DNA from 3 places in the Aeromonas media genome. Region 3 is predicted to be linked to each of the others. Evidence: predicted binding sites of a transcription regulator. Region 3 holds the regulator's gene; each other region holds the start of a gene.
What was found. The regulator sigma-54, encoded in region 3, starts transcription at its own class of promoters, with help from an activator protein. The targets are predictions, from matches to a motif close to TGGCACNGTTTTNGCTT.
Positions count from the first base shown of each region.

Region 1 (10,444 bases), 100 kb from region 3:
ACGTTGATGGCTCCCATGATGGAGGAGATACCCATGATGTGGATGGCGAAGACGAACAGCGCCGTGCTGTTGCCGCTGTATTTGGTGGACAGGGGGGCATAGAAGGTCCAGCCCGAGCTGGGGCCACCACCCTCCATGAACAGGCTCGACAGCAGGATCAGAAACGCAAACGGCAGGATCCAGAAGCTCCAGTTGTTCATCCGGGGCAATGCCATGTCCGGGGCCCCGATCATGATGGGGATCAGCCAGTTGGCGAGACCGGTGAAGGCGGGCATCACGGCGCCAAAGACCATGATGAGGCCATGTACCGTGGTCATCTGGTTGAAGAACAGGGGCTCGACCAGTTGCAGACCGGGCTGGAACAGCTCGGCCCGAATGACCATGGCCATGGCGCCACCGGTGAAGAACATGGTCAGGGCGAATAACAGATAGAGAGTGCCGATATCTTTGTGATTCGTGGTGTATAACCAGCGTTTCAGGCCCGATGCAGGTTGGTGGGCGTGCTCGCTGTGCAGGGTATCCGTGATTCCATCACTCATGCTGGCGCCTCACTTGTCCTTGTTTGGTTCGACTGGGTTCAGAAGGGACTGCACCTCTGCAGCCTGAATGACATCACCGGTCTTGTTGTCCCAGGCATTGCGCTCGTATGTCACGACGGCGGCGAGCTCCTGCGCCGTCAGCTGCTTGCCGAAGGGCTGCATCGCCGTCCCGCTCTTGCCATGCAGGACTATGTCCAGGTGCTGGGCCCTGTGTTCTGGCAGCGTCGCCACCTTGCTGCCCTTGAGGGCCGGGAAGATGCCGGGCAAGCCCGTACCCGCGGGCTGATGGCAGGCGGCGCAATGCCCCAGGAACACCTTCTCACCCAGCTCCATGGCCTGCGACAGCGTCATGGTCTGGCTGGCCAGGTCTTGCTGCCGGGCCTTGGCAGCTGCCTGGTCTGCCGCTGTCTTTGCGATCCACCCATCGAACTCCCCGGCCGGCTTGGCCACCACCACTATGGGCATGAAGCCGTGGTCTTTGCCGCACAGCTCGGCACACTGCCCCCGGTAGGTGCCAGCCTTGTCGATGCGGGTCCAGGATTCGTTGATGTAACCGGGATTGGCATCTTTCTTCACCGCGAAGGCGGGCACCCACCAGGAATGAATTACATCGTCCGAGGTCATCAGGAATCGGATCTTCTTGCCAACGGGCAACACCAGAGGCTGATCCACTTCCAGCAGATAGGTGCCGCTCTTGGGTTCGTCGCCCGAGATCTGCTTCTTGCTGGTCGCCAACAAGGAGTAAAACGCCACCGGATGCTCGAGGTATTTGTAATGCCATTTCCATTGCGAACCCGTGATAATCACGGTGAGATCGGCTTTGGAGGTATCCTCCATTTTCAGCAGTGTCGAGGTCGCCGGTGCCGCCATCGCGACCAGGATCAGCACCGGGATGGCCGTCCATAGCAGCTCGATGCGGGTGCTCTCGTGGAATTGGGCGGCCTTGGCGCCGCGAGACTTTCTGTGGTGGACGATGGACCAGAGCATGGCCCCGAAGACGATAAGTCCAATGGCACAGCAGATATAGAAGATCGTCATATGCAGGTCATACACCTGCTGGCTGATGGCGGTCGCCCCGCGTGTCATGTTGAATGTGATGTCGTTGGCGGAAACACTGCTGCTGGCGAGCCACACCATCCATGCGCCATGGTTGATTGCATTTTTTCCCACATTGCACTCCCTGTGCACGTTAGAAAAGATGGCAGGCATTGACAACTTAAAAGCTAACCATCTGAAAATAATGCATTTATTAAACGTTCAGTCACACTCAAGTATTAGTCCATATTCTGAAAAAACCAAAGTTATGCCAGCCGATGAGGGACTCGTCAGAGCAGTTGGCGCCCTATCCAGGGTAGAAGGAGGGGATGCTGGCGGCGGCCATTGCCCCATGGCATCGTCCTGAACGGCGCAATCACAGGACATGTCCGGTAGCGAGCGGCCAGGGCCGCTCGACAAAAGAGAAGAGGCCACACAGGCCCCTTGTTCTAATAGCGACCGCAGGTGTCATCTCGCACCGCCGCGGCCATGTCGTCCGTCGTCAGGTCATGGGTGCCGGTTTGTCCAATAGCCGGGCCAGCAGGCTGCGCAGCATCTTGATAAGTGCAGGTTTGCCGGCAACCCCCAACGTCTTTGCCAACTCATTCCAGTCCACATACTGCCAGATGGGGGCAATCAGCAGCCGACGCTCGTCGGGAAGCAGTTCATCCAGCACAGTCAACCGACTGGCCAGCCAGCGTTGCAGGCTGGCTTGGCACAGCTCGAACGGCTTGTGATGATGGGCAAAGCAATCGAGCTCCTGATACTCGAACTCATCCAGAGCGGGCCCCTTTGCTACCACGCCCCCTCTCAGACATAACCAGACCAGCTCGGGATCCAGCTTCTTGAGTTCTCCTGCCAGCAGGGTGGGCAACTGGCTCACGAAGCGCCGTCGCCATTGGGCCAGTTCCGAATCGAGTTCCGCTTTAAGTGGTTTGAGCAACAAGGCCGCATGGCTGCCACTGGCCGCATCTCGCTGCAGGCCGATGCGCAATGCCGTCAACCCCGCATTGAGCCAGAATGGCAGCAAATCAGGACTGGCAGAGAAGGCTGACCCCAGATAGTCGTATCCCTGCGTGCGGTAGTGTGTTTCCAGCTGAGCCAGCAACAAAGAACCCAGTCCCAGACGATGCAAGGAGGGATGGATGGCAATGCGCATCACCCTGGCATAGGTGCGCTCCCCTGCCGTGATGAAACCGGCGTGTGCCAGCAGCGACTGGGGCAGCAGATGGCCGCGGGGACGTCGTCGCCCAGCCCAGATATCATGAGCCAGCGCTGGCGCTATGTTGCCTTCCCGAGCCACCAGGGCAACACCGAGCAACTCCCTCTCCTGCTCCAGCAGGTGAATGTCTAGGTCCGGGCTCTCCAGCAAATACCGCAGATCGCTGGGACTGGTCTGATAATGGGCCAGGACGAGCAGGCCGAACACCCGATTGAGCAGGGCCTCATCCCCGGCCAGCGCCTCCTGCGCCAGCCGTCGCCAGCTCGGTGTCTTCGGAGGTTGAGGTGCCACCATGTCGGCATTGAGGCCAAGCAACCGGAAGATCAGCGGCTCCAGCGGATCATGTTGGCTCCAGCGGATGGGTTCAGCCAGATGCAGCTCCTGCCAATCCGGGGTCTGCCTATCGAGCACCCGCTTGAAACGCAGATGAAAGCCACGCCCCGTCCCCTCATAGCCGTGCTCGGTGGTAGCGAACACTATGCGGCTGTGATGGGCCAGGATGGCCTCCAGCAGTGGAGTTGGAATGGCGGCGGCCTCATCTACCAGCAGCAGATCCGCTTGCACATCCCCTTGAGCGACTCGGTCTGGCGACACATAGGTCAGCCCCGCCAGCCGCTCAGGCGTGTCTGCCAGCGCCGCCGAGGCATGGGCAAAGAGCGTGGCGACCGTCGCTTGGGCGGGAGCCGTCACCACTATCTGCAGGCCGGGATCCTGGCGCAGCAGATCGGCGCTGGCCAGACCCAGCAGCGCACTCTTGCCACGGCCACGATCAGCGCTCAGCACCAGCGGACGACGGCGATGACCATGCAATACTTTGTGGATGGCCGGCAGCGCACGGGCTTGATCGGCACTGAGTGGCCGGCTTGCGTCAAGAGGACGCCAGGGCTCGACGCCGACGGGAGGGCTCAAGGAGAGGGCCGGGTCCCCTGTCAGCAGCCGCACCAGGCGGGCGATAAAACCATGACCCGCCCGCTTGGCATCCTCGGGCTGGGCGACCAGCCGCAACCTGTCGGGATCCGGATAGGCTGGCCACGCCGCTCTGGGAGGCGTCAGCAGCAGCAGCAGGCCACCGGCGCGCAGCGTGCCCGCCAAGGCGCCGAAGGCATCGGGATGAAAGCCGCTGAAGGCGTTGAACACCAGGGTATCGCACTCCTGACCGAGCCGTTGTAGCGCCTTGGCAGCGGGCAATGGTCCATGGTGCTCGGGGCCATCTCCCAGCCAGAAGACCATCTCCCCCAGCAAAGGTTCGGCGCGGGTGATGCAATCGGCTTCGATCCCTTCCAGCCAGATCAGTCGACGCTCACCGGCGTGAGCGAGACGCTGGCGCAACAGATCCACCTCGGCTGGGATCATGAGGCTGATCTGTCGCCCGGCTTCACCCGTGGCTCAAACATGCGCTCTCCCATCTGATCGATGAAGGTATGGGCTTTTTGCACCATGAAACGCTCGGCGTCGGCTGGGTTGGTGAACAGATCGGAGCGGATGAAGCGGTGAGTTTGCAGGGCGCCATCCACATCCTTGGTGATGCGTCCTGCAAGCCGGAACTGCCCCCCTTCCGCCATGGGTTCGGGATAAATGAGATAACCGGCGTATTCGGTGGGCGTGACATCGACTATCTGGGCAGGTTGCTCTTTGAACAGGGCATTGAATAGTTTCTTGAGCATCTTGGTCTCCTCTCTGATGGTTGTATTCTCCTCAAGGGGGGAATCACTGGCAAGCAGGGGATCTTATTACCATTCGTTCTTTGCATTACGAACCATTCTCATTTAGATTTCATCTCATTCCAGCATGAGGTCCATTAATATGTACGTGTGTTTGTGCCGCGGCATCACAGATAACCAGATCCGCAAGGCGGTACAGGCAGGCAAGACCGAGTTCAAACAGTTGAAACAGTCGCTGGAAGTCGGTACCCAATGTGGCAAGTGCGTGCGCATGGCGATGGAGATCATTGCCGCCGAAGTCGACAAGATGGAGTCGGAGCAGGCGCCCCTTTATTACGAAGTGGCCTGAAGCGTCTCTTCCAGACACCTCACCTCATCAAGCGAAGGCTCTCCCTTTCTGGGGGGCCTATTCGCTATCTTTTTATGGGCATTTTTCTCGACTAAGCTCTAGTGATCGGTGCCCTAGGCTCGAACATGAGGAGTAATGTCGATGAAAGGAGATCCCAAAATCATTGCCCACCTCAACAAGGTGCTGGCCAATGAGCTGGTTGCCATCAACCAATATTTTCTGCATGCCCGCATCTACGATGACTGGGGCCTCAAGGGGCTCGGGCACAAGGAATATCATGAGTCCATCGATGAGATGAAACATGCCGACGAGTTGGTCAAGCGAGTGCTGTTTCTGGAAGGGCTGCCCAACTTGCAGGATCTGGGCAAGCTGCGCATCGGTGAGACCGTCGAGGAGATGTTGCGTTGTGATCTGTCACTGGAAATGGATGCCATTCCCGACCTGAAAGTGGCCATCACCTATGCCGAGTCCGTGCAGGATTACGTCAGCCGCGATCTGTTCCAGGATATCCTGGAAGACGAGGAGGAGCATGTTGACTGGCTGGAAACCCAGCTCGACCTGATCGCCCGTATCGGTCTGGAAAATTACCAGCAATCCCAGCTTCATTCAGAATCATCCTGAGTGCGGATGTCATCATGATCTGCCTCCAACCCGCCAAGGCGGGTTTTTTCTGGGCCGCCAGCTTCAAGCGCATGCATGAATTTGAAATATACGGACGTTACTGCCTGCCAGGCAGGTGGCCAACCGGGTTGTTTCCCCAAGTCAGCCAACCCCCTTCACGGAACGGGACGCACCGCCGGATCCGGCGAACGAGGCGCTGCCCCAAGCCGGATTGAACCATTGCAGTGATCACAGTTACGATCCAGGGCAAAGCAGCACGCGCCGCTTTCGATTAAGATACGGCCCTATTTCCATCACTTTGCTACGGATGATCTCCATGGAATTGATTGCACGTGAGATGGCCCACCACAAGCGGGTGGCCCTGGTGGCTCACGACAACATGAAAGCCCCATTGCTGAACTGGGTGCTACGCCGCAAGGAGGAGCTCAAGCTCCACCACCTCTATGCGACCGGCACCACGGGCACCCTGCTCGGCAAGCAGGCACAACTCCCCATCACCTGCCTCTTCTCCGGCCCCATGGGCGGCGATCAGCAGCTCGGCGCCCTGATCGCCGAGGGCAGGATCGACGTGATGATCTTCTTCTGGGATCCTCTCAATGCCGCGGCACACGATCCGGACGTGAAGGCGCTGCTGCGTCTCGCGGCGGTCTGGAACATCCCGGTCGCCACCAACGAAGCGACGGCGGACTTCATCATGGACAGCCCGCACATGCAGCAGGCATTCAGCGTACAGGTGCCCGACTACGCCGGTTATCTCAAGGCAAGAACCGAGTAGCCCCAGCCAGATAGCAAAGAGCCGGACAGTGTCCGGCTCTTTTGTATGAAGGATGGTGATTGCTCAGCGCTGGAAGCTCTTCTGGGCGAACTTGGGTCTGGCGTTCATGATCTGCTCCACCTGCTCGTCGCTCATCTTGCCGCGCGACAACCCCAGCACCTTGTAGGTCAGCAGCGGCCGTGCCGGCAGTGCAATCATCAGGGCGCGGATCTGGTTTTCGTCCTCCTTCTCTCGCACCGGCTTGCCATAGGCATAGGTCAGCACCCCGGCATCCATCAGGTTTTTGACGGCGGGCTCGGTGATCGGCAGGTTTATGACGCTTTTCCGTTGCAGCACGAACTCCCGCAACACAGCCTTCTCGTTGAAGTCGAGGAAACCTATCATCTGGGCCAGCTGATCCTGCTGACGGCGGGATTGCCACTCTTCGCAGGCCCATTCCCAGGCAATCAGGAAACCCTGGCTGCAGAAATAGGAGATGGCGATCAGCATGCCGACCCCCAGCCAGGCGGCGTGGACCGTGGCCCACTGGCTCACGGCGCCTTTCATCAGCCCGGCCGGGAACAGCAGTATGATGCTGCAGCAGAGCAGCAGCCAGACCATTAGCCAGTTGAGGCGATTCAGCTGGTAAAAATGTTGGATCCACCGTTTCATCGTTCACCCTTCCCAAGTCAATGTGGACAGTAGTCAACTCATAGCAAGGCCTGTGCCAAGGCGAGGGTTTTGGGACGGGTTCAGGATCTCTATGGGCAGATCCGAGGGATTTGCTGGGTGGGCTGGTTACATCCCCTTACAACTTGCCGGGGGGATGAGCCGCCATTTTCCTTGTGGGGCGCCCCATCTCTTGGTAAAAATCCCGCACTGTCATTGGGGAGTAGCAACCCGCCCGAGATCCGGGCAGGGCTCATGTCAACATTCTTGGATCTGCCGGTCCATGGCATGAGCGGCGATAACATCTATCGCTCTGCAAGACCTTTGGCCTCGATACGCAAGCCAGCCGGGCGAGCCGTATCGGGTCCATCGGTTGTTCTGCTCGCCTGGCGGTTGCCTATTATGTTGATCACCCTGCTGTTATTCCTGTTCTCTGCAGTCACCATCTACCTGGCCTGCGAATATTTCGTCAACGGTATCGAATGGACCGGCCATCACTTCAAGTTATCCCAAAGCGCCACCGGCTCCCTGCTGGCGGCCCTCGGCACTGCCTTGCCCGAATGCATCGTCACCCTGACCGCGCTGTTGATGGGGGATGCCCCCGCCCAGCAGCAGATTGGGATAGGCGCCGCCCTCGGTGGCCCCCTGGTGCTCTCCACCATAGGCTATGCCGCCGTCGGCGTGACCCTGCTGCTGTGCATGAGCCGTGAACACAGGGTCATAGATGGCGAGGTACAGCGCGAGATTGGCCGGGATCAGGCCTGGTTCGCCGGCATCTTCCTGATGGCGGTGGCCCTCGGTATGGTGGCCTTCACCGGCAAAACCTGGCTGGCCCCGCTGTTCGTGCTGGTTTATCTGGTCTATGTGCGGCGCGAGCTGAAACAGACCGACAGCCACGAGGTCGAGTTGCCAGAGCCTCTCAAGCTGGATCCCGAGGCCAAGATCCCGGCCCTTCGCAAGGTGCTGTTGCAGACCCTGGTAGCGCTGGTGGTGGTGGCGCTGGCGGCCCAGCTGTTCGTTCATCAGCTGGAGAGTATGGGCGAGCTGTTCGGCCTCTCTCCCGTGCTGGCGGCCCTGCTGCTGAGCCCGGTGGCAACCGAGATGCCGGAGCTGATGAACGTGCTGATCTGGGTGCGGCAGGGCAAACACCGGCTGGCGCTGGCCAATATCTCGGGGGCCATGATGATCCAGGGCACCATTCCCAAGGCGTTCTGCCTGCTGTTCACCCCCTGGTTGCTCGACAGCACCATGATGGTCTCCTCGCTGGTGACTCTACTGGCGGTGGCACTGCTGTGGTGGGGCTTCAGTCGTGGGCGGATGACGGCGGGCAGGCTGGCCTGCGTGGGGCTGGTGTACCTGGGGTTCTGCGGCTGGCTGATGGTGAGCTGACGGCGCGCTCTATGTGAAGATGACGCCATGAGCAAGGGCAGGATCCGATCCTGCCCTTTTTTCATGGGTGTATGTTAGTGGGTTAAGCCCCGGGATCAGAACTGCTGGAACCAGCGCTGGATCTGGGCAGGATCCTTGCTCTGAGTCAGGGAGAGCATCAGCAGAATACGTGCCTTCTGCGGGTTCAGGGTGCCGGCGGCCACGAAGCCGTACTTGGCATCATCGATCTCGGCATCCAGGGTGGTGGCACCGGTCGGCACGCGGGCGGAGCGCACCACCCGGATGCCATCCTTGCTCGCCTTGGCCAGGGTGTCGAACAGGCTGTGGTAGAGGTTGCCGTTGCCCACCCCGGCGCTGACGATGCCGTCGAACTTGGCATCCACCATGGCCTTGGCCGGCAGGTCGGTGGCGTTGGCGTAGCTGTAGACGATGCCCACTTGCGGCAGCTTGTCGAGCTTGCTCACGTCAAACGGGGTCTTGCTGGTGTGCAGACGGGCAGGGCTGCGCTGGTAGTCGATCTTGCCGTTGTGGATGTAGCCGAGCGGGCCGAAGTTGGGGGCGGCGAAGGTCTGCACCCCTGTGGTGTTGGTCTTGGTGACATCGCGAGCATCCAGCACGGTATCGTTCATGGCGACCATGACGCCACGGCCCTTGGAGCCGGGGTCGGAGGCGGTGACCACGGCGTTATACAGATTGAGCGGGCCATCGGCACTCATGGCGGTGGAGGGACGCATGGCGCCGACCAGCACCACCGGCTTGTCGCTCTTGACGGTCAGGTTGAGGAAGTAGGCGGTCTCTTCCATGGTGTCGGTGCCGTGGGTGATGACGATGCCGTCCACGTCGTCCTTGGCCAGCAGCTCGTTGACCCGCTTGGCGAGCGTGAGCCACACCTCGTCGTTCATGTCCTGGGAGCCTATCTTGACCACCTGCTCACCCTGCACCTCGGCCACGTTCTTCATCTCGGGCACGGCGGCGATCAGGGTTTCGATGGCCACCTTGCCTGCTTCATAGTTGGATTGGGTGGCGGACTGTCCCGCACCGGCGATGGTGCCGCCAGTGGCCAGGATATGGACGCTGGGCAGGGCCATGGCCAGGGGAGAGAGGGTCAGGCCGAGTACGGTGGCGATCAGGGTCTTGCGGATAGGGAGGGTCATGCTGCAGTCCTTTTGAATGGGGAAACTGCAGCATTTTTATCCTTTTTAAACCAAATTTAAGTGATCACTCTCACCAATAAAAAGAAGTAAGCAGAATATTGGTCTGATTTTTACCCATATAGGGATAAATCACTTTGCACTGAAGCCCTTGGCTTCGATCAGCGCGATCAACTCGGCTCTGCTCAGCTCGCTCTCGATGATGGCCTTGCTGCTGGCAAAATCCACCTGAGCCTGGCTGACGGCACTCTGGGCCAGCAGGGCTTTTTGCAGGCTGGCGGCACAGCCACCGCAGGACATGCCGGAAATGGTGAGTTCTATGGTCATGGGATATCTCCTCTGTTGATGTGCCCTCAGCCTAAAGCTGGCGCTCGCGGCAAGGTCAAGCCCTAGCGGGCCACCACGGATTCACGCACCACCAGACGCCCCTGGAATTTCTGCTGTTCATCGGCCGGTCGCAGACTCTGTGCCAGTTGCGCTTGCAACACCCGCACGCTCTCCTGGGCCAACCGTTCACTCGGATACTCGATGCAGGTCAGCGGTGGGGTCAACTGGCTCGCCAGGGCGGAGCCTTCCAGGCTGATGACGGAGACATCCTGGGGGATATGGAGGTTGAACTCGCGCAACAGCCGCATGGCGTCGGCAGCCTGGGCATCTTGCTGCACCACCAGTGCGGTAAAGGGCAGGTAGCGGTTGAGCAGGCCGAGCAGCGCCTGCTGGTTGTCGGTGCCATCGATCACCAACTGGCTGTTATAGGGCAGAGATTGCTGCTGCAGGGCCTGTTGATAGCCTTGAATGGCGCTCTTTCCCGCAGGGGAGCTCTTGTCATCCAGCATCAGCACCAGCTGGCGATGGCCCTTGCCGAGCAGGAAGCGACAGGCGCTCTCGGTGGCGAAGGTCAGGTCGTAGCAGAGATTGAGGTTGTCGCTCTCACTCACCCCATCCAGCTGAATGAGGCGCGAGTCCGGGTTCAGAGGCTGTTTGGTACCGAGTACCAGCACGCCGTCACAACGCCCTCCCAGCAGTTCATCGACCGCCTGCTGCTGTTGCTGCG
Region 1 covers NZ_CP075564.1:3,898,776-3,909,219, forward strand. The annotation lists gene ctaD (cytochrome c oxidase subunit I) at 1-539, opposite strand, end outside; gene coxB (cytochrome c oxidase subunit II) at 549-1,709, opposite strand; gene KI797_RS18010 (tRNA(Met) cytidine acetyltransferase TmcA) at 2,077-4,149, opposite strand; gene KI797_RS18015 (HlyU family transcriptional regulator) at 4,146-4,460, opposite strand; gene KI797_RS18020 (bacterioferritin-associated ferredoxin) at 4,600-4,806, shown strand; gene bfr (bacterioferritin) at 4,948-5,427, shown strand; gene KI797_RS18030 (methylglyoxal synthase) at 5,744-6,202, shown strand; gene KI797_RS18035 (superinfection exclusion B family protein) at 6,266-6,853, opposite strand; yybP-ykoY riboswitch at 7,057-7,164, shown strand; gene KI797_RS18040 (sodium:calcium antiporter) at 7,253-8,239, shown strand; gene ansB (L-asparaginase 2) at 8,335-9,393, opposite strand; gene KI797_RS18050 (heavy-metal-associated domain-containing protein) at 9,523-9,717, opposite strand; gene KI797_RS18055 (LacI family DNA-binding transcriptional regulator) at 9,780-10,444, opposite strand, start outside.
Region 1: a site for sigma-54 is predicted at 6,895-6,911, ahead of KI797_RS18035 (superinfection exclusion B family protein). Genes of this name have one in related genera too.

Region 2 (10,444 bases), 1.8 Mb from region 3:
TGACCAGGCCTCAGCACGTCACCGTCCTCTGCCTCCTTGACCCCGATCTGGCACAAGCCGTTGAGACGGGCGGCGAAGGCCGCGGTGAAGGTGGCCGGCATATGCTGGATTAACAAAATCGGATGGGGGAAATCTCCCGGCAGCTTGGTCAGCACATTCTGCAGCGCCACCGGACCGCCGGTGGAGGTGCCGATGGCCACCAACTGATAGCTCTTGCCGCTGCGCTTGAAGCTGGCGGGGGCTGCGGCGGCGCGGACCGGTTCTGGCTGGCGCTCAAGAGGACGTGCCAGGGCAGCACCGAGGGCGGGACGCACCGCGGGCTCCGGCGCCCGGGGTCTGGTGGCCGCCATCAGGAAGCGCTTGCGGGCAATCTCCCTGACGCGCTGTTGCAGCAGCTTGACCGCCTCATCCTTGTCACGGGCGATGTCTTCAAACTTCTTGGGCAGAAAATCGAGGGCGCCGGCATCCAGTGCATCCAGGGTCGCCTTGGCCCCCTCATGGGTCAGCGAGGAGAACATCAATATGGGGGTCGGACACTTGGCCATGATCTCGCGCACGGCGCTGATGCCGTCTAGCACCGGCATTTCGATGTCCATGGTGATGACGTCAGGCCGCAACTGCAGCGCCTTGTCTACCGCTTCCCGGCCGTTCTGGGCCGTGTCGATCACCGTCATCAGAGGGTCCTGATTGATGATCTCGCTGACCCGGCGACGGAAGAAACTCGAATCGTCGACCACTAATACCTTGACTGCCATTGTTATTCTTTTAACTCCTTGAGCCAGCCGCTCAGTGGCGGCGGGCATAAGCCTTGAGCAGGCTGGGCACGTCCAGGATGAGGGCGATGCCGCCATCGCTGGTGATGGTGGCGCCGGCCATGCCGGGGGTCCCTTGCAGCAGATTGTCCAGAGGCTTGATCACCACCTCTTCCTGACCGATGAGGTTGTCCACCACGAAGCCCACCTGCTGGGTGCCGATCTGGACGATGACCACATGGCCTGTGTCCTGACGGGCCGTCTTGCCGGCACCACGGACCAGCCACTTGTGCAGGTAGAACAGCGGGATCGCCTTGTCGCGCACTATGATGGTGAGCTGGCCGTCCACCACGTTGGCCTTCTTCAGATCCAGGTGGAAGATTTCGTTCACGCAGCCCAGCGGCAGGGCAAAGGTCTGTTCACCCACTTCCACCATCAGGGTCGGCAGTATGGCCAGGGTCAGGGGCACCTTGATCTCGAGGCGGGTGCCCTTGCCCCAGGTCGAATCGATGTGCACCGAGCCATTGAGGCTGACGATGCTGGTTTTCACCACATCCATGCCGACGCCACGGCCGGAGATGTCGGAGATCTCGGACTTGGTGGAGAAACCGGGGGCGAAGATCAGGTTGTAGGCATCGTTGTCGCTCATGCGCGCCGCGCTGTCGGCATCGAGCACACCACGGCTGATGGCGATGGCTTTGAGCTTCTCCGGATCCATGCCAGCGCCGTCATCTTCGATGCAGAGCAGGATATGGTCACCCTGCTGGGAGGCGCTCAGGGTGATGGTGCCCTGACGGGGCTTGCCCGCCTTTTCCCGCACGTCTGGCATCTCGACCCCGTGATCGCAGGAGTTGCGCACCAGGTGAACCAGGGGATCGGCCAGGGCCTCTACCAGGTTCTTGTCGAGATCCGTCTCTTCACCCACCATCACCAGCTCGATATCTTTCTTGAGGGTGCGGGCGAGATCGCGCACGACGCGAGGGAAGCGGCCGAAGACTTTCTTGATAGGTTGCATGCGGGTCTTCATGACCGCGCCCTGCAGATCAGCGGTCACCACATCCAGGTTGGCCACCGCCTTGGACATCTCTTCGTCATTGCTGGCGATGCCGAGGCTCACCAGGCGGTTTCGCACCAGCACTAGTTCCCCCACCATGTTCATGATGACGTCCAGGGTCTTGGTATCCACCCGCACCGTGGTGTCGTTTTGCACCGCACTGCTCTCGGGGGCCGCCTGCTTGGCAGGGGCGGGTGCCGGGGCCGGTTTGGCCGGCGCAGGGGCGGGTTTGGCGGGGGCGGCGCTGGCCGCGACCGGCGCCTTGGGCGGGGTCACAGGCGCGGCGGGAGCCTTGGGCTCGGGAGCCGGTGCAGCCACCATGCTGTGCTGCGGCGCCTGGCCACGGCCATGTAATTCATCCAGCAGGCGTTCGAACTCGTCGTCGTCGATGAGCTCGTCCACCTCTTTTTGTACCGATTGCAGCGGGGAAAGATCCGGGGCACCGCCGTGTTGGCCCTGGCCGTGCAGCTGATCGAGCAAGGCCTCGAACTCATCGTCCGTGATGTCGCCCGAGCCGCTCAACACGGGGGCGGCAGACACCGTCGGCGCCTTGCCGGCACCGTGCAGTTCATCCAGCAGGCGCTCGAATTCGTCGGCGGAGATCTCGTCGATGGAGCCGCCACCGTTGACGGCAACAGGCGCACTCTCGGCGACGATGACGGGTTCGGGCTCGGGTTCTGGCTGCTGCGGGGCGGCAACGCTGGCGGTACGCAGTTGCTCCTGCCCTTCGGGTTTGCACAACTCGTGCAGATCGTGCAGCAGATCGGCAGAGGCCGGGCTGGTCGGCTCCCGGTTCTGCACCTGGGCAAACATGACGTTGATGGCATCAAGGGCCTGCAAAATGACATCCATCAGCTCGGCACTGAGGGTTCGCTTGCCGTTGCGCAGCATGTCGAACAGGTTCTCGGCACCGTGGCAGACGTCCACCAGCTCGGTCAGGGAGAGGAAACCCGCTCCCCCCTTGACGGTGTGGAAGCCGCGAAAGATGGCATTCAACAGATTCTTGTCATCGGGCCGCTTTTCCAAGTCGACCAGTTGTTCAGACAACTGTTCCAATATTTCTGATGCTTCGACCAAAAAGTCTTGCAGTATGTCTTCATCAACTTCGAAGGCCATGCGTCACTCCATTAGAATCCCAGGCTAGACAGCAGATCGTCCACATCATCTTGACCATTGACCACATCGGACCTTGTCTGCGGGTTCATGATGGGGCCTTCTGCCTCGATGCCGCTCGCTGGCAGGCTGCGCGCCGAATTCTCGATGACGGCCTCACCAAACATGGTCAGCATCTCTATCAACTTTGTTTCAACTTCCTGCACCAGCTTGATCACCTTGCGGATCATCTGACCGGTCAAGTCCTGGAAATCCTGAGCCATCAGGATTTCAGTCAGCAGTTGTCGTAACTTATCGGCATCCGTCTCCGAAGCCTTAATAAAATCATTCAGTTGATGGCAGAGTGCCTTGAACTGGCCCAGTTCAAGATCCCGGCTCATCAAGGCATTCCAATTGGGCATCACCAGCTGAATGTTGTCATTGAGCCGATCGGCGATGGGAAGGCTGGCCTCTACCGCATCCATTGTGCGATTGGCCGCCTTGTCCGTCATGTCGATGACATAGCTGAGACGCTCCCGGGCATCCGGGATCTCGTGGGTGGCCAGGTCGGGGATCCTGGGATCCAGGCGAAAATCTTGCAGTGAGTTGTGTAACTGACGGGTCAGCTGCCCCACCTTGTCAAACAGGGCCGCCGCATTGGGGGCGCACACATCGGCGAGGATGGTATCGGCCTGTTCAAACTCTTCTCGCTCCAGGTGGGCAACCAGCATCCTTGCCTGTTCAAGCGAGATCATGGCACTCGTTTTGGCCTTCATCCCTGCCGCTCCTTAGCCGATTCGTTCAAAGATCTTGTCGAGCTTCTCTTTGAGGGTGGCGGCAGTGAACGGCTTGACGATATAACCATTGACCCCGGCCTGGGCGGCTTCGATGATCTGCTCGCGCTTGGCTTCCGCAGTCACCATCAGTACCGGCAGGTGCTTGAGTTTGTCATCGAGACGGATCGCCTTGAGCAGGTCGATACCCTGCATGCCGGGCATGTTCCAGTCGGTGACCACGAATTGATAATCGCCGTTTTTCAACATCGGCAGGGCCGTGTTGCCATCGTCTGCTTCATGGGTATTGTTATATCCCAGGTCACGCAGCAAGTTCTTGATAATCCGGCGCATCGTTGAAAAATCGTCGACGATGAGGATTTTCATGTTCTTGTCCAAAATTCCCTCCTAAATAGCCGCCAAAACGGCTCACTTACATGATGCAGATCGCAGGTTTTATGGTGCGGATTATGCCTTAGAGTTGCGTTCCAGTGTAGCCAGTACAACCACTTATAAATTCCAATCTCTCAGACGGGCCCGCAGCCTGTGCATGGCCTGGCTGTGGATCTGGCTCACCCGAGACTCGCTGACGCTCAGGACTTCCCCGATTTCACGCAAGTTCAGCTCTTCGTCGTAATACAGTGACAGCACCAGGGCTTCCCGTTCGGGCAGGCGGGCGATGTGCTCGGCCAGGGCGCCCTGGAAGCGCTCGGCCGCCAGATCGTCGAAGCCGCCGTGACCGCTGGCGTCATCGGGATGCCCTATCACATCCTCGCTGACCCCGAGATCCTCGATGCCGATGATCTTGCCGCAGGAGACATCCTGCAGCATGGCATGGTATTCACCCAGGGAGACCCCCATGTTGGCGGCCACCTCGGTGTCTCTGGCATCCCGGCCATGGGCCTGCTCCACGTTCTCGATCGCCTCGGCGATGGCACGGCTGTTGCGATGCACCGAGCGGGGCACCCAGTCCCCGCGGCGGATCTCGTCGAGCATGGCGCCGCGGATGCGGATGCCGGCATAGGTTTCAAAGCTGGCGCCCTTGCTGCCGTCAAAGTTGCGGGAGGCTTCGAGCAGCCCAATCATACCTGCCTGGATCAGGTCATCCAGCAAGACACTGCTTGGCAGGCGAGCCAATAAATGCTGGGCAATCCGCTTGACCAGGGGAGCGTGACGCTCCACCAGCACGTAGGAATCCTGATGACGCAAGTATGCTTGGGCTTTATTCACGGGAGTCTTCCTGTGCTATGACCGGCTTTTGCAATAAATTTTCCAGGAAAAATTCGAGGTGTCCCCCCGGTTGGTTCGGGATGGGCCAGCTCGCCGCCTTGTTCGCCAGGGCACGGAATGCCAGGGAGGCGGGCGACTTGGGGAACGCCTCGACGATCAGCTTCTGCTTGCGCACCGCGGCCCGCAGGTTGGTGTCGTAAGGCACGCAGGCCACCAGCTCGAGGGAGGTGTCCAAGAAGCGGTCGGTGACCCGGGTCAACTTGGCGAAGAGCTCCTGTCCCTCGCGCAGGGAGCGCACCATGTTGGCCACCACCTTGAAGCGGAACACCCCGTGATCCTTGGAGAGGATCTTGATGAGGGCATAGGCATCCGTGATGGAGGTAGGCTCGTCGCAGACCACCACCATGATGTCCTGGGCCGCACGGGTGAAGCTCAGCACCATGTCGGAGATCCCCGCCGCCGTGTCCACCAGCAGCACGTCTACCTGGGTCTTCATCTCGCTGAAGGCGCGAATGAGCTCGGCATGTTGCACCGGCGACAGCTCGACCATGGACTGGGTGCCCGAGGTGGCCGGCACTATCATCATGCCGTAGGGCCCCTCGACGATGATGTCGTCTATGGTGCACTCCCCGGCCAGCACATGGGAGAGGTTGCGGTGCACCCGCAGCCCCAGCATGACGTCGACGTTGGCCAGACCCAGGTCGGCATCCAGCACCAACACCCGCTTGCCCTGGGCGGCCATGGCGCCAGCCACGTTCAGGGTCACGTTGGTCTTGCCAACGCCCCCCTTGCCTCCAGACACGGCGATCACTTTCACTCGATTGTTTTGACGCATTTTGCGCAGACCACTCGCCTGATCCATATACATGTTACTCATAAAACTCCGAATCTTCGGCCTCGCCAAAACCTGAACCCCAGAAGTAAGGGTCTTCTGTTTCCCGCTCCAGCGAGCCCATGGCCGCGCCGACCAGCAGCGCCGCATTGGCAACTTGAATATCTTCCGGCACCCGCTGTCCATCGGTGATGTAGCTGATGGGCAGGGCGTTCTGGATGCATACGTTAATCACTTCACCCAGATTCAGGCTCTCGTCGAGCTTGGTCAGGATGCAACCGGAGAGCGGAATGCGCCGGAAGTGATCCACCGCCTCCTGCATCACCCGGCGCTGGGAGGTGGCGGACATCACCAGGTAGCTGCGAATGCGCACCTTGGCATTCTTCACCAGGGTGTCGAGCTGCTCGGTCAGGCGGATATCCCGCTGCCCTACCCCGGCGGTGTCGATAAGCACCAACCGGCGGTGACGGAACTGATAGAGCGCATTGGCCAGCTCTTCGGCGTCCCGCACCTGGCGCACCGGGCAACCCATGATGCGACCATAGGTCTGCAACTGTTCGTGGGCCCCGATCCTGTAGTTGTCCGTGGTGATGAGGGCCACCTGCTCGGCGCCGTACTTCATGGCAAACCGAGCCGCCAGCTTGGCGATGGTGGTGGTCTTGCCGACCCCGGTCGGGCCGAGCAGGGCCACGGCGCCGCCCTGGCGCAAGATGTCGTCTTCGCTGATCTTGAGCTGGGCCGTCAGCACCTCGGCCAGCTGGGCCATGGCCTGATGGATGGGCATGTCTTCCGGGATAAGTCCGGCGAGCTGATCGGCGAAGGCATCGTCGAACCCCATCTTCTTGAGTTCCTTGATGAGCAGCGCCCGCATCGGCTCGCGGCGCTCCACCTCCTGCCACATCAGACCGGAGATCTGGTGCTCCAGCAGCTTGCGGATGCTGGCCATCTCCTTGCGCATCCCCTCCATCTCCTGATCCCGCTGGGGGGCCTGGGCGGCACGGGGGCCGGGGGCAGGACGCGCCTTCGGCTTGGCGGGCTCGGGGGCGGCCCCCCACTGGCCCTGTTCGGCCAGGGTTCTGGGGGCGCTGCCGGCCGCAGCCAGCCCGGCGGACTGGGTGCCGGCACCGCCATTGGCGGGCCAGGAGGCAGCGGCAGGACTACCGTTGCCCGTCCCATTGGCAGACCATGACCCCGGGGCGGCATTGCCGCCCGCCGGGTTGGCCGGGTTGAGCTTCTGCTGGCGTGCCAGCAGGGCCGCCAGGGTATCGGCATAGTATTCGTTCTGCTCCTTGGGGGGAGCCGAGCGCGTCATCTGCTTGCCCGCAGACGAGATATTGACGCTCTCATCGTTCAACTGACGGCGAACCGGCGCATCTTTAGGTCCAGGCACCTGGGACTGATAATCGACGGCCGCGACTATCTCCACCCCACCGGTGACCTTTTTGTTGGACATGATGACGGCATCCGGCCCGAGAGTCTCCTTGACCTCGGCCAGCGCCGTGCGCATGTCTTTGGCAAAAAACCGCTTAATCTTCACCCGTCATCTCCGCTAACTAGCCCTGTCCCACCGCACTGACGATGCGGATCTGCTTGTCATCAGGCACTTCCTGATAAGACAGGACGCGTAATCCAGGAATGGCATTCTTGACAAATTTCGCCAGGGTATTGCGCAATATCCCCGATGTCAGAAGCACGGCCGGCTGGCCTTCCAGTTCTTGTCGTTGAGTGGCTTCCACCAGGGAGCGCTGCATCCGCTCCGCCAGTCCCGGTTCGATACCGGCGCCATCTCCCCCACCTGCTTGCAGGGATTGATGCAATATGCGTTCCAGTTCTGGTGAAAGGGTGATCACCGGCAGTTCGGGCTCTGGGCCGGCAATCTCCTGCACGATCAGCCTGCGCAGAGCGATACGGCAGGCGGCGGTCAGCACTTCCGGGTCAGGACTGCGTGGTGCATATTCCACGAGGGTCTGCAGGATAGTGCGCATATCGCGAATTGGCACGCCTTCATTGAGGAGATTTTGCAATACCTTCACCAGGTTGCCCATGCTGATCACCTCGGGAACCAACCCTTCCACCAGCTTGCTCTGATGCTTCCCTATCATGTCCAACAACTGCTGCACCTCGTCGTGACCCAGCAGCAAGGCGGCATGGTTGGAGAGGATCTGGCTCAGGTGGGTGGCCACTACGGTGGCCGCGTCCACTACGGTATAGCCAAGGGTCTGGGCCTGGGAGACCTGATCCTTGGCGACCCAGACCGCCTCCAGCCCGAACGCGGGATCCTGGGTCGCGATGCCCTGGATCTGGCCAAACACCTGGCCCGGGTTGATGGCCATCTCCTTGTCGTGATAGACGGTGGCCTCGCCGGTGCTCACCCCCATCAGGGTGATGCGGTACTGGTTGGGGGCGAGATCCAGGTTGTCGCGGATGTGCACCGCAGGCACCAGGAAGCCGAACTCCTGGGAGAGCTTCTTGCGCACCCCCTTGATCCGGTTGAGCAGCTCGCCCCCCTGGTTCTTGTCCACCAGCGGGATGAGCTGATAGCCCACTTCCAGACCGATGATGTCCACCGGCATCACGTCGTCCCAGCTCAGGTCCTTCGGCTCGAGCGGGGCATCGCCCTGGGCCGGCAGGAGTTCACCGCTCGCCACCCTGGCCTTGTTCAGTTTCTCCCGACGCAGCAACCACCAGGCTCCGGCCGCCGCCACCGCTCCCAGGCTCAGGAAAGCCAGGTGGGGCATGCCGGGCACGCTGCCCATCATCAGCAGGATGCCAGCGGAGATCACCAGCGCCTTGGGGTTCTCGAACAGCTGGCCGAGTACCGCCGTGCCCATGTCCTGATCGGTATTTTGGCGGGTGACTATGATGGCCGCGGCAATGGAGAGCAGCAGGGACGGGATCTGGGCCACCAGGCCGTCACCGATGGCGAGCAGGGTGTAGATCTGGGCCGCTTCACCGAAGCTGAGCTGGTGCTGCATCATGCCGATGATGAAGCCACCGATGATGTTGATGAAGAGGATCATGATGCCGGCAATGGCATCCCCCTTCACGAATTTGGAGGCACCGTCCATGGAGCCGTAGAAGTCCGCTTCCTGGGTCACGTCCTGACGGCGCTTCTTGGCCTCTTCCTGGTTGATGAGGCCGGCGTTCAAGTCCGCATCGATGGCCATCTGCTTGCCGGGCATGGCATCCAGGGTGAAGCGGGCGCTCACCTCGGAGATCCGGCCCGCACCCTTGGTGACCACCACGAAGTTGATGATCACCAGGATCATGAAGACGATGATGCCCACCGCATAGTTGCCGCCGATGACCACGTTGCCGAAGGCCTCGATCACATGGCCCGCCGCCGCGCTGCCGTTGTGGCCTTCCAGCAGCACCACCCGGGTGGAGGCGACGTTGAGGGCGAGCCGCAGCAGGGTCGCTATCAGCAGGACGGTAGGGAAAGCGGCAAACTCCAGCGGCCGGCGGGTATAGACGGCCACCAGCAGCACCACGATGGAGAGGGCGATGTTGAAGGAGAAGAGGATATCCAGCATCAGCGGCGGTATGGGGAGTACCACCATGCCGAGGGAGGCGAGCACCAGCAACGGGGTCCCGATCCCCTTGCTGAGCAACCATCTGTACTCTTTGAAACGGCTCACTCCAGCCTTGAATCCCATCGTTCTTCTCGATTTACCACTGCCGATGCCGAACTAAAGCAAATATCAAGCCAATTACCCAACCAGTTGATCTATATAAATTTTATTTTGATGCTGTCAGAAGTCCGTCGGAGGACACGTTCGGGTAGCTTGATGGGCAGCGAGGTGTTGCCAGCAAATCCCGCTGGAATGGGCAGCGCCATGGTGATCAGTGTGGGGAATAGCGAGCCGATCCATGGCAAACGGGGCGGGAGCGAGGCTAGATGCAATATTCCGGTGGCACAGTGGACTGCTCCCTGGCAACGGGAGCTGTCAACGCCTCAGAGCACAGACTACTTGCGATAGTCCGGTGGCACAGTGGACAAATCCCTGGCGATCATGGGTAACCAGCCACCCTCAGCTGAACACCAAACTACTTGCGATATTCCGGCGGAATGGGCAGATCCCTTGCGACCGGAGTCGGGCGGCGGCCACGGCCACGGCGGAACTTCTTGAGCTGATAGACGTAGGCCAGCACCTGGGCCACGGCGGCAAACAGCCCCTCGGGGATCTCCTGACCAATCTCGGTGGCGTGGTAGATGGCCCGGGTCAGCGGCGGCGAGGACATCACGGGGATGTCGTATTCCCGCGCTATCTCCCGGATCTTCATCGCCACCTCGTCCACCCCCTTGGCCAGTACCTTGGGGGCGGCACCGGGTTTGCCCGCGTCGTACTTCAGGGCCACCGAGTAGTGGGTCGGGTTGGTGATGATGACGTCCGCCTTGGGCACATCCCCCATCATTCGGCGCATCGCCATCTGCATCTGCAACTGGCGTATCCGTCCCTTGACCTCGGGCTTGCCCTCGCTGTCCTTGAACTCGTCCTTGATCTCCTGCTTGGTCATCTTGAGCTGGCGATTGTGGTTCCAGGTCTGGAACGGCACGTCGATGGCAACGATGGGGATCAGGGCGCAGCAGAGGATGATCAGCATCCACAGCAGCAGGTCCAGCGCATCGATGATGCCGCCGGGGAAGCCCTCGAGGGAGAGATTGAGCAAATGATTGAACTGGCTCGACAGCATCCACCAGGCGAACAGG
Region 2 covers NZ_CP075564.1:1,245,550-1,255,993, reverse strand. The annotation lists gene KI797_RS05975 (protein-glutamate methylesterase/protein-glutamine glutaminase) at 1-755, opposite strand, end outside; gene KI797_RS05970 (chemotaxis protein CheA) at 787-2,922, opposite strand; gene KI797_RS05965 (protein phosphatase CheZ) at 2,934-3,674, opposite strand; gene cheY (chemotaxis response regulator CheY) at 3,687-4,058, opposite strand; gene KI797_RS05955 (RNA polymerase sigma factor FliA) at 4,182-4,901, opposite strand; gene KI797_RS05950 (MinD/ParA family protein) at 4,894-5,769, opposite strand; gene flhF (flagellar biosynthesis protein FlhF) at 5,771-7,270, opposite strand; gene flhA (flagellar biosynthesis protein FlhA) at 7,287-9,389, opposite strand; gene flhB (flagellar biosynthesis protein FlhB) at 9,781-10,444, opposite strand, start outside.
Region 2: a site for sigma-54 is predicted at 9,426-9,442, ahead of flhA (flagellar biosynthesis protein FlhA). Genes of this name have one in related genera too.

Region 3 (10,444 bases):
GGGGGATGACACCATAGATCTGCCGGTGATGCAGGCCTGTGGCCTCGGCATTGCGGTGGCGGATGCCCATCCGCTGGTGCTGGCTCGTGCCGATCTGGTGACCCGCCTCGGGGGTGGGGTGGGCGCGGTACGCGAGGTGTGCGATCTCATCCTGCAGGCGCAGGGCCTGGGCGACTACCAACCCGAGGCCTCGGTATGAGCAGACAGACCCTGTTGTTCGCCCTGCTGTTCTTGGTTGCACTCGCCGCCTGGCAGCTCGGCGAGATCGAGCTGGTACCTGAGCCGACTGCCAAGGTAGAGAACTATCAACCAGACTTTACCGCCAAAAATCTGGTCACCACCCGCTTCAACGAGCAGGGCAAAAGGACCGAGCGGTTGGAGTCCGAGTATGCGGAGTATTACCAGATCCTCGAGCAGGCCACTTTCAACAAGCCGGTGGTCTACATGTTCGATGAGCAGGGAGAGGCCGAATGGAAGGTCACGGCCGAGACCGGGGTGCTCAATACCGATGACAACGTGATACTGCGCGACAAGGTACATCTGGACGGCTTGCTGCCGGCGACCTTCATCTCCACGCTGGATACCCCCTATCTGGAGCTGGATCTGGTGACCCAAGACGTAAGAAGCAACCAGCACATCAGCATAGTGGGTCAGGAATTCCAGACCGAGGGTGTTGGCCTGAAGGGCCATCTGGAACGTAAATATTTCGAATTACTGGATAAAGGCCATGCCACTTATTTCAATGAAAAACGTTAATCTGGCCCTCGCGTCCCTGCTGTTGTGCAGTGCGGTGAATGCCAAAGAGTCCGACTTTGCCGAGAAGGTCTACGTGGATGCGGTCAAGCAAGTGGCCGAGATGCAGGACAACCGCATCACCTTCAGTGATGATGTCATCATCACTCAGGGCACCATCAAGATTAAGGCCGACAAGGTGGTGGTGATCCGCTCCGGCGAGAAAGGGGCCGAGGTGATGACCGCCTATGGCAACCCCGCCACCTTCTTCCAGATCCTGGACAACGGCAAGCCGGTAAACGCCCACGGCAACAGCATTCGCTATGAGCTGAAGAACCGGCTGGTCACCATCACCGGCAACGGTCAGCTCAAGCAGGAAGACAGCCAGGTCACCGGTGACCTCATCCGCTACGACATCGTCAAACAGAAGATGATCGCCGAGAGCAAGGGACCCACCCAGCGCGTCAAGACGGTGTTCTTGCCGGATCAGGTAGAAAACTTCGACAAACCCGCCGATCAGAAGAAGTAGGAAACAGAAGCCATGGCAGTGTTAAAAGCAACGGGTTTGCAGAAGAGCTACAAGCGCCGCATGGTGGTCAGCGACGTGAGCCTGGAAGTGGGCACCGGCCAGATAGTGGGGCTGCTTGGCCCGAATGGTGCCGGCAAGACCACCTCCTTCTACATGATCGTGGGCCTGGTGCAGCGGGATGCGGGTCTCATCACCATAGATGAACAGGACATCAGCCTGCAGCCCATGCATATTCGCGCCCGCAATGGTATCGGTTACCTGCCCCAGGAAGCCTCCATCTTCCGACGCTTGTCGGTGTTCGACAACCTGATGGGGGTCATGCAGACCCGTAAGGGGTTGAGCCGCGAGGAGCGGGAGGATAAGGTCGAGCAGTTGCTGGAAGAGTTCAACATCACCCATATTCGCGACAGCCTGGGTCAGAGCCTGTCGGGAGGGGAGCGGCGCCGTGTCGAGATCGCCCGTGCGCTAGCGGCAGAGCCGCGATTCATCCTGTTGGATGAGCCCTTTGCAGGTGTTGATCCTATTTCGGTCATAGACATCAAGAAGATCATCCAGCATCTGAAGGAAAGAGGGCTGGGCGTGCTTATCACGGATCATAACGTCAGAGAGACGTTGGATGTGTGCGAGAAGGCCTACATCGTCAGCCACGGCAAGATGATTGCCGAAGGTGCACCGGCCGACATCCTCGCCGATGAGCAGGTCAAGCGCGTCTATTTGGGCGATCAATTCAGTCTATAGTAAGGGGGCACCCCTCATTTTTGTTAGGTGACCGCCTCGCTGAACATAAGGATATCCCGACGTAGATGAAGCCGACATTACAGTTGCGTCTCGGCCAGTCCCTGACCATGACGCCACAATTACAACAAGCGATTCGTCTGCTCCAGCTCTCCACCCTGGAACTCCAGCAGGAAATTCAGCAAGCGCTCGATAATAACCCCTTGCTGGAGCAGGAGGAGAATGAGGCGCACGAAACCAGTCCGATAGAACCCCAGGACGCCAGTCAACTCGACTCCAGTGACGCAATGGCACAGGACAAGATGCCGGATGAACTGCCGGTGGACACTACCTGGGATGAGGTCTATTCCGCCGGCACGGCTCAGAGCGCTGGCCCCATCCATGACGGGGAAGACAGCGTCTATCAGGGGGAAACCACCGAAAATCTGCAGGATTATCTGTTGTGGCAGATGCGACTGACGCCGTTCAGTGATCTGGATGCCGCGATTGCCCTCGCCATCATCGATGCCATCGATGAGTCTGGCTACCTGACCGTTTCTCTCGAAGATATTCAGGCTGCAGTCAGCAGTGAAGAGGTAGAAGTTGAACTGGATGAAGTGGAAGCCGTGCTCAAGCGGGTGCAGCATTTCGATCCGGTTGGCATCGCCGCTCGCTCGGTACAGGAGTGTCTGTTGATCCAGCTTGGCCAGTATTCGCCGGATCTGCCTTGGCTCAATGAGGCAAGGGAGGTGATCCGCGAGCACATGGACTTGCTCGGCAACCGTGACTACCGCACCCTGGCGCGCAAGACCCGGCTCAAGGAGAGCGACCTCAAGGAGGTACTGGATCTCATCCAGCAGCTGGAGCCCAGACCCGGTAATGGCATCATCCAGAGCGAATCGCAATACGTGATCCCGGATGTTTCCGTGGTCAAGAAGGGGGCGAAGTGGGTGGTTGAACTCAACCCGGATTCGGCGCCGCGCATTCGTGTCAACGAGGCCTATGCGGCAATGGCACGCAATGCCCGCAGCAGCACGGATACTCAGTTCATTCGTTCCCATTTGCAGGAAGCCAAGTGGTTCATCAAGAGTCTGGAGAGTCGAAACGACACCCTGCTCAAGGTGGCAAGCTGCATCGTCGAGCAGCAACAGGGTTTCTTCGAGTACGGTGAAGAGGCCATGAAGCCCATGGTACTCAACGACATCGCCGAGGCGGTGGAGATGCACGAGTCGACGATTTCACGGGTGACGACCCAGAAGTACATGCATACGCCCCGTGGCATCTTTGAACTGAAGTTTTTTTTCTCCAGTCATGTCAACACGGAGGGAGGAGGAGAGTGCTCATCGACCGCAATTCGTGCCCTTATCAAGAAGCTGGTGACGGCCGAAAACCCGGCCAAACCGCTTAGTGATAGCAAGATCGCGGATTTGCTGGCCGAACAGGGTATTATGGTGGCGAGACGCACGATCGCAAAGTACCGTGAATCCTTGTTGATCCCGCCATCCAATCAGCGCAAACGCCTGGTTTAGGCAAACAAAAGGAAGACGTTATGCAAATTAACCTGACCGGACACCATGTCGAGATTACCGAAGCTCTGCGTGATTATGTGAATAACAAATTTGCCAAACTCGAGCGTCACTTTGACCATATCAACAACGTACATGTGGTGTTGAGCGTCGAAAAACTGAACCAGATCGCCGAAGCCAAGCTGCACGTCAGCGGGGGAGAGGTGTTCGCCAATTCGCAGCATGCCGACATGTATGCGGCGATTGATACCCTGCTGGATAAACTGGATCGGCAGATCATCAAGCACAAAGATAAGTTAAATCAAAAATAACTATGCAACTTGAACACATACTGAGTCGGGACTGCACCAAGAGTGCGGTCCCTTGTACCAGCAAGAAACGCGCCCTCGAGATCATCAGTGAGCTGGCCGCTGAGCGCCTCGGCGCCTCCCGCCAGGTGCTGTTTGAAAGCCTGTTGGCGCGGGAAAAGATGGGCAGTACCGGGATCGGTGCCGGTATCGCCATTCCCCACGGCCGGATCGACGACGCCTTTGCGCCGACCGCCGTGCTGATGACCTTCTCTGAACCCATCCCTTTCGATGCTATCGACAATCAACCGGTTGACCTGCTCTTTGCATTGCTGGTGCCGGAAAGCGAGTGCAAGCAGCATCTCAAGACCCTTTCCCTGATGGCATCCAAGCTGGGTGACAAGGCCGTCTGTCGCCAGTTGCGCCAGGCGACCAGCGATGAAGAACTCTATCAGATCATGACCTCGGCCTGATGCCGGGTCTGACACAGCCACGTTGGCGTGAGGGGACAAGATGCAGTTAATAGTGGTAAGCGGTCGTTCGGGCTCCGGTAAGACGGTAGCCCTGAGGGTGCTGGAGGATCTGGGTTACTACTGCGTGGATAACCTGCCGGTCAATCTGCTGCCCCAGTTGATCGTCTCGGTGGAGAGCCAGTATGACAAGCTGGCGGTCAGCATAGATGTGCGCAACCTGCCGACCCAGCCCGACAAGCTGGACAACCTGCTGACCCAAGTGCGTAATGAGGGGCGGGTGGAATTCTCCAGCTTCTTCTTCGACGCCGACAACGGGACTCTGCTCAAGCGCTATGGCGAGAGTCGCCGGCTGCACCCCCTGTCTCGCAAGCAGCTCTCGCTGGATGAGGCGATCCGAGAGGAAACCCACCTGCTGGCGCCCCTCTCCTCGACCGCCGATCTGCGCATCGATACCACCAACCTCAGCATTCACGACCTGAGCGAGCTCATCAAGACCCGGGTGCTCGGCAAGAAAGAGAATGAGCTGGTGCTGGTGTTCGAGTCGTTCGGCTTCAAATACGGCATCCCCAAGGATGCGGACTTCGTGTTCGATGCCCGTTTCCTGCCCAATCCCCACTGGATCCCGGAGCTCAAGCCGTTTACCGGCCAGGACGAGCCTGTAGCCAACTACCTCTCGGCCCAGGCGGACGTGATGCTGTTCATCCAGCAGATAGAGAACATGCTGGTGACCTGGTTGCCCCACCTGGAGCGCAACAATCGTAGCTATGTGACCGTTGGGATCGGTTGTACCGGCGGGCAGCATCGCTCGGTGTTCATCGCCGAGCGGCTGGCCAGCACCTTCCGGCTGCTTGGCAAGAACGTGCAGATCCGCCACCGCACGCTGGACAAGCGTTCGACACAGGCTTGATAGACCCACAGGATGTTCAGATGACAGTTTCCGCCTCGGTAGAAGTCAAAAACAAGCTGGGAATCCATGCCAGACCGGCCATGATGCTGTTCGAGCTGGTGCAGGGGTTTGATGCCCATGTGCTGCTGCGCAACGAGGACGGCATCGAGGCCGATGCGGACAGTGTGATTGGTCTGCTGATGCTGGACTCCGCCCAGGGCAAGCAGGTGGAGGTGCAGGTGGAGGGCCCCGAAGAAGTGGAGGCCCTGGCCGCCGTGGTGGCGCTGTTCACCTCGGGCTTCAACGAGGAGTGAGTGGCACCTCCTTTGCCGTCATGACCCGGCGCGCGCCAGCGCCTTGAAGTCGTTAAAGTCCCGACAAGCCAGCAGATTCCTGCTGGCTTTTTCGTTCATCAGCGCCAGAAACAGATCGTAGAGCCCCATCGCTTCCTCGTAGTCCGCCTTGCTGATGGCGAGCACGAAGACGAGGGTGGCTGTCTCGCCATTGCCCCAGTCGATCCCCTGAGGGGCCAGCACTGTATATACCAAGGTGCGGCGGGCCAGCAGGCCGAGGGAGTGTGGCAGGGCTATGCCCTCTCCCAGCATGGTGGAGACGATTCGTTCCCGCTAGTGCAACGAGCTCCTGAAGCCCGGTTCTACCAGCTACTCGGACTCCAGCTGGTCACAGATGCGGCCAAACAGCTGTGCCTGGCTGAGCGGCTCGGTGACCACCATGAAGTGGTCGGTATCGAAGTACTTGTCCAGCAGGTAGAGGCGGAAGCGATCGGTCAGTACCAGCTTGCCGAACTGCTCCAGCTGGTACGGGTCGTGAAGGGGGCGGTTTGTACCAAGGGAACGTTTTTCTCGCTCACTTTGACTGTGCTGATGACGAAGTCCAGTTCGATCTGCACCAGCCCCTCGTAATCCCGTTCTTGTGGTTCGCCAGCGGGTTGTGGCTGCCTATCTGGTAGTTGACCCGCAGCATAATGGCACTGATGTGAGCCTGCAGGTCGGCACGCAACTGCGGGTCGCCGCGAAGATCATAGGAGTAGTGCTGGTGAATGCAGGTCAGCGGATGTGAACCAGTTGCTCGCTCTTGGCGGCCATGGCCGGGCCGAGCAGGGGGGATCTGCAGTGAGGCGGGTCTGGATCTAGATGACGAGGCTGGCGATCTCCTCCTGCCCCGGCGGGGCTTGGGTTGGTAACTCGACATGGATGTCGCGGACCACCACGGCCAGGATCAGGCTGATGTCATCGCTGGCAAACTGGCACAGCTCGTGGCCAGCCGCAACAGGGTGATGGCGCAGGAGATGGTGAGTTGTTGCAGGTTCTCGTCGGCGAGGCGCAACAGATGACGGCAGAGCTGATCGTGATAACCGGTGCCGCGCTGGTGGAAACTGTGAGTCATCTCACGCCAGGGAAGGGTGGCCTGAGAGGGAGACACGAAAAAGGGGCCCTGATGGCCCCTCTATTGACTCCCTTGCCGTCAGCTGGCGGGTGATGCGCTGCTGGTGGGCAGGTTCTGGTAGCGCACGTCTTCCTCTATGATGACGTCGACGTCCAGGGGCTTGCCATTGCGGATCACCGAGATGGTCAGCTTGGTGCCGGGGCGGCTCTCGACGATCTTGTCCATCACAGGGCGCACGCCGCTGATGGCCTCGCCGTTGATCTTGAGCAGCACATCCCCGCGCCTGAGGCCGGCCTTGGTGGCGGGACCATCGGGATCCAGGCTCTCTACCACCAGACCCTGCAGATCCCCGAGATTCATCATGCGCGCGACTATGGGGTTGATCTCGACGCTGGAGATGCCGAGGTAGCCGCGAATGACCCGGCCATTGGCAATCAGCTCGTCCATGATCCGCTTGGCCAGCTTGTAGGGGATGGCGAAGCTGATGCCGTAGCTCTCCTGATTGCCGTTGAGGTGATAGGCGGCGGTATTGATGCCCACCAGATCGCCACGGCCATTGACCAGGGCGCCACCTGAGTTGCCCTCGTTGATGGCGGCATCTGTCTGCAGCAGATCCTGCCGGCCGTTGCTGTCCGGCCCCATGCTGGAGAGACCGATGCGGCCGGTGGCACTGATGATGCCCTGAGTGATGGTCTGGCCGACATTGTAGGGGTTGCCAATGGCGAGCACCACGTCGCCTACGTCGGGTAGGCGCTCGGGATCCTGCGGTATCACCGGCAGGTTGTCCGACTCTATGTAGAGCACGGCGAGATCGGTCAGCTTGTCGGTGCCGACCAGCTCTGCGCTGAATACCCGGCCATCCTGCAACGCGACAATGATCTGGTCCGCATCGGCGATGACGTGGTAGTTGGTCAGCACATGGCCGCGCTGGTTCATGATGACCCCTGAGCCCAGCCCCTGTGGCCTCAGCTCTGCTTTCTCGCCGCGATTGCCGGCGAAACTGCGGGTGTAGATGTTGACGACGGCAGGGCCGGCGCGGTGGGCGGCATAGGAGAAACTCAGCTCGCGGGAATTGGTGATGAGACCTGGCAGGGGGGCGCCGCCCCGAAAACTGGGGAACAGCAGCAACAGGAGCGCAGCCACGGTGAGGCCAAAGCCGACAGACTTGCCCAAGTAACTGATCAAAGGTGGGATTTTCATGTCATTCTCGTCCGTACATGCTGCGCGCAGAGAATAACATTATCGGTGGATAAAAATCACCCGCGGCGGTTGCCGCGGGTGTGAGGGACTTAACGGATCACCAAATAGAGCGAGGAGTCGCCGCGCTGTATGTTCAGCGCCAGAACTTCCGGCTTGTTCTTCAAGGCCTTGGTCAGCTCATCCATGGAGTTGATACGCAGACGGTTGACCCCGATGATGATGTCGCCCTTCTGCAGGCCGGCGGCGGCGGCAGGGGAGCGCGGATCTATGTCAGCCACTGCTACACCTGTCACCGGATCCGAGGTGGTGCTGAGCTTGGCCCCTTCCAGTGCCGGGTGCAGGGCGCTGGCGAGGATCTCGCTGTCATCGGCCTTCTTCAGGGTGACCTTGACGGTTTGCTCCTTGCCGTCTCGGATGAGGCCGAGTGCAACCTGCTTGTCGGCGCCCATGGTGGCGATCTTGGCACGCAGTTCACCGAACGAGCGGATGGGCTTGCCATCTATGCTGATGATGATGTCGCCGGCCTTGATGCCCGCCTTGGCGGCGGCGGAGTCAGGCATGACCTGGTTGACGAAGGCACCATCCTTCTTGTTGTAGCCGAAGGACTTGGCGATATCCGTGGTCAGCTCTGTGCCTGTGATCCCCAACTGGCCACGGCGCACTTCACCGTATTTCACGATCTGCTCGGACAGGTCGCGCACCATGTTGGACGGGATGGCAAAGCCGATGCCGATGTTGCCACCGTTCGGGCCCAGGATGGCGGTGTTGATGCCGATCAGCTCCCCACGCAGATTGAGCAGCGCACCACCTGAGTTGCCCGAGTTGATGGCCGCATCGGTCTGTATGAAGTTCTCCAGGTTCTCGATATTGAGGCCACTGCGACCCAGGGCGCTGACGATACCCGAGGTAACGGTCTGACCCAGGCCGAAGGGGTTGCCGATGGCCAGGGCATAGTCACCGACCCGCAGCTCGTCAGAGTCGGCGAACTTGATCTGCACCAGGTCCTCCGCCTTGATTTGCAGCAAGGCGATGTCGGACTGCTTGTCTTCGCCTATCTTCTTGGCCGCGTATTCGCGACCGTCTTTCAGGTTGACCTTGATCTCGTCCGCCTCGTGAACCACGTGAGCGTTGGTGATCACGTAGCCCTTCTTGGCATCTATGATGACGCCGGAACCGAGCGCCTGGAACGGCTGCTCGCTCACCTGCTCATCGGGCATGTTGGGGCCGAAGAAGAAGCGGAATTGTTCCGGCAGGCGCTGGCGGGTGATCTTCTTGCCAGAGACGGAGATATTGACCACGGCAGGGGTCACCTGCTCGAGGACGGGGGCCAGGCTCGGCATCTCCTGGTTGTTGTTGCCCATCAAGGGCAGGGCGGCTTGCGCCGGTGCTGCGGACAGGGCGATACCGACACTGAGGGCTAACACACTGAATACAGAAAGAGATTTACGCATATGAGAAACAGCTCCCAGAAAAAGTTGCAATGCAATCGTCAAGGTCTGACCACGATAAGGCGTAATTAGTTCCACCAGAGGCTAACCGGGCTGCTTGAGCAGGCCGGAGGCACCAGCGTAGTCACGGGGTGGCTGGCCGGGCTCCTCGTTGGCGGACTCAGCGGTTGCTTCTTCCACCTGAGGTTCGCGGAACAGGGGCTCTTGCGCCTTGGCGAGGAACTTGCTCTGCTCGGCCATGTGGCGATAGAGGGTCTGGTATTGTTCAGCCAACTGCTCCATCAGAGCGGCGCTGTCGGCGAAGTGGGTGGTGATCTGGCCCTGGTAGCTTTCCAGCTCCTTATGAGCCTTTTTCAGCTCCTGTTCCAGGCGCCCGGCATCCCGGCTGCGGACAGTGAAGCGGCCGATCAACACGCCGATGATCAGGGCGGCTACCGCCAGCAGGATCCCGTTTAACAGAGTCATAGAAGCTCCTTGTTACAGCTAAATCGATGAGTTTGAGGCGGCCAGATTGACCGCGATGCCTCGTTGGCACTATACCGTGCACCCCGAGAGCGTGATACCATTTTGTCCCTCATTCAGGGACTTGGAGGCGGTTTACAGGATGACCCCGCAGCAAAAATACCAGCAGGATTTGCAGCGTCCCGGCTTTTTGGCCGACTCGGCCCAGGCGATGGCCGTGACCCGCTTGGAGCGACTCTATCAGGATTTGTGCGCCAGCCCGACTCCGACCAGATCCCGTGGCCTGCTGGGCTGGCTACAAAAGCCGAAAGCCCGCGAGCCCATCCTGGGTCTCTATATGTGGGGCGGAGTGGGCAGAGGCAAGACCTGGCTGATGGATACTTTTTTCGACAGCCTGCCGGGGGAGCGCAAACTGCGCGTCCACTTCCACCGTTTCATGCATCGGGTGCACGACGAACTCAAGGGACTGACCGGTCAGGCCGATCCGCTCAAACTCATCGCCAGCAAGCTCGCCAGCGAGACAGACATCATCTGCTTTGACGAGTTTTTCGTCTCCGACATCACGGATGCCATGCTGCTGGGCACCCTGTTCCAGGAGCTGTTCGGTCATGGCGTGGTGCTGGTGACCACCTCCAACATTCCACCCAAGGATCTCTATCGCAATGGGCTGCAGCGGGCCCGTTTCTTGCCGGCCATCGAATTGATCGAGCGCCACTGCGAGGTGCTCAATGTCGATGGTGGCGTCGATTACCGGTTGCGTACCCTGGAGCAGGCGGAAAT
Region 3 covers NZ_CP075564.1:3,998,621-4,009,064, reverse strand. The annotation lists gene kdsC (3-deoxy-manno-octulosonate-8-phosphatase KdsC) at 1-199, shown strand, start outside; gene lptC (LPS export ABC transporter periplasmic protein LptC) at 196-756, shown strand; gene lptA (lipopolysaccharide transport periplasmic protein LptA) at 743-1,261, shown strand; gene lptB (LPS export ABC transporter ATP-binding protein) at 1,274-1,999, shown strand; gene KI797_RS18525 (RNA polymerase factor sigma-54) at 2,065-3,504, shown strand; gene hpf (ribosome hibernation promoting factor) at 3,525-3,812, shown strand; gene ptsN (PTS IIA-like nitrogen regulatory protein PtsN) at 3,815-4,261, shown strand; gene rapZ (RNase adapter RapZ) at 4,302-5,168, shown strand; gene npr (PTS phosphocarrier protein NPr) at 5,189-5,461, shown strand; partial or broken gene KI797_RS18500 (PTS sugar transporter subunit IIA) at 5,480-6,530, opposite strand; gene degS (outer membrane-stress sensor serine endopeptidase DegS) at 6,633-7,754, opposite strand; gene KI797_RS18490 (Do family serine endopeptidase) at 7,844-9,205, opposite strand; gene KI797_RS18485 (YhcB family protein) at 9,287-9,667, opposite strand; gene zapE (cell division protein ZapE) at 9,807-10,444, shown strand, end outside.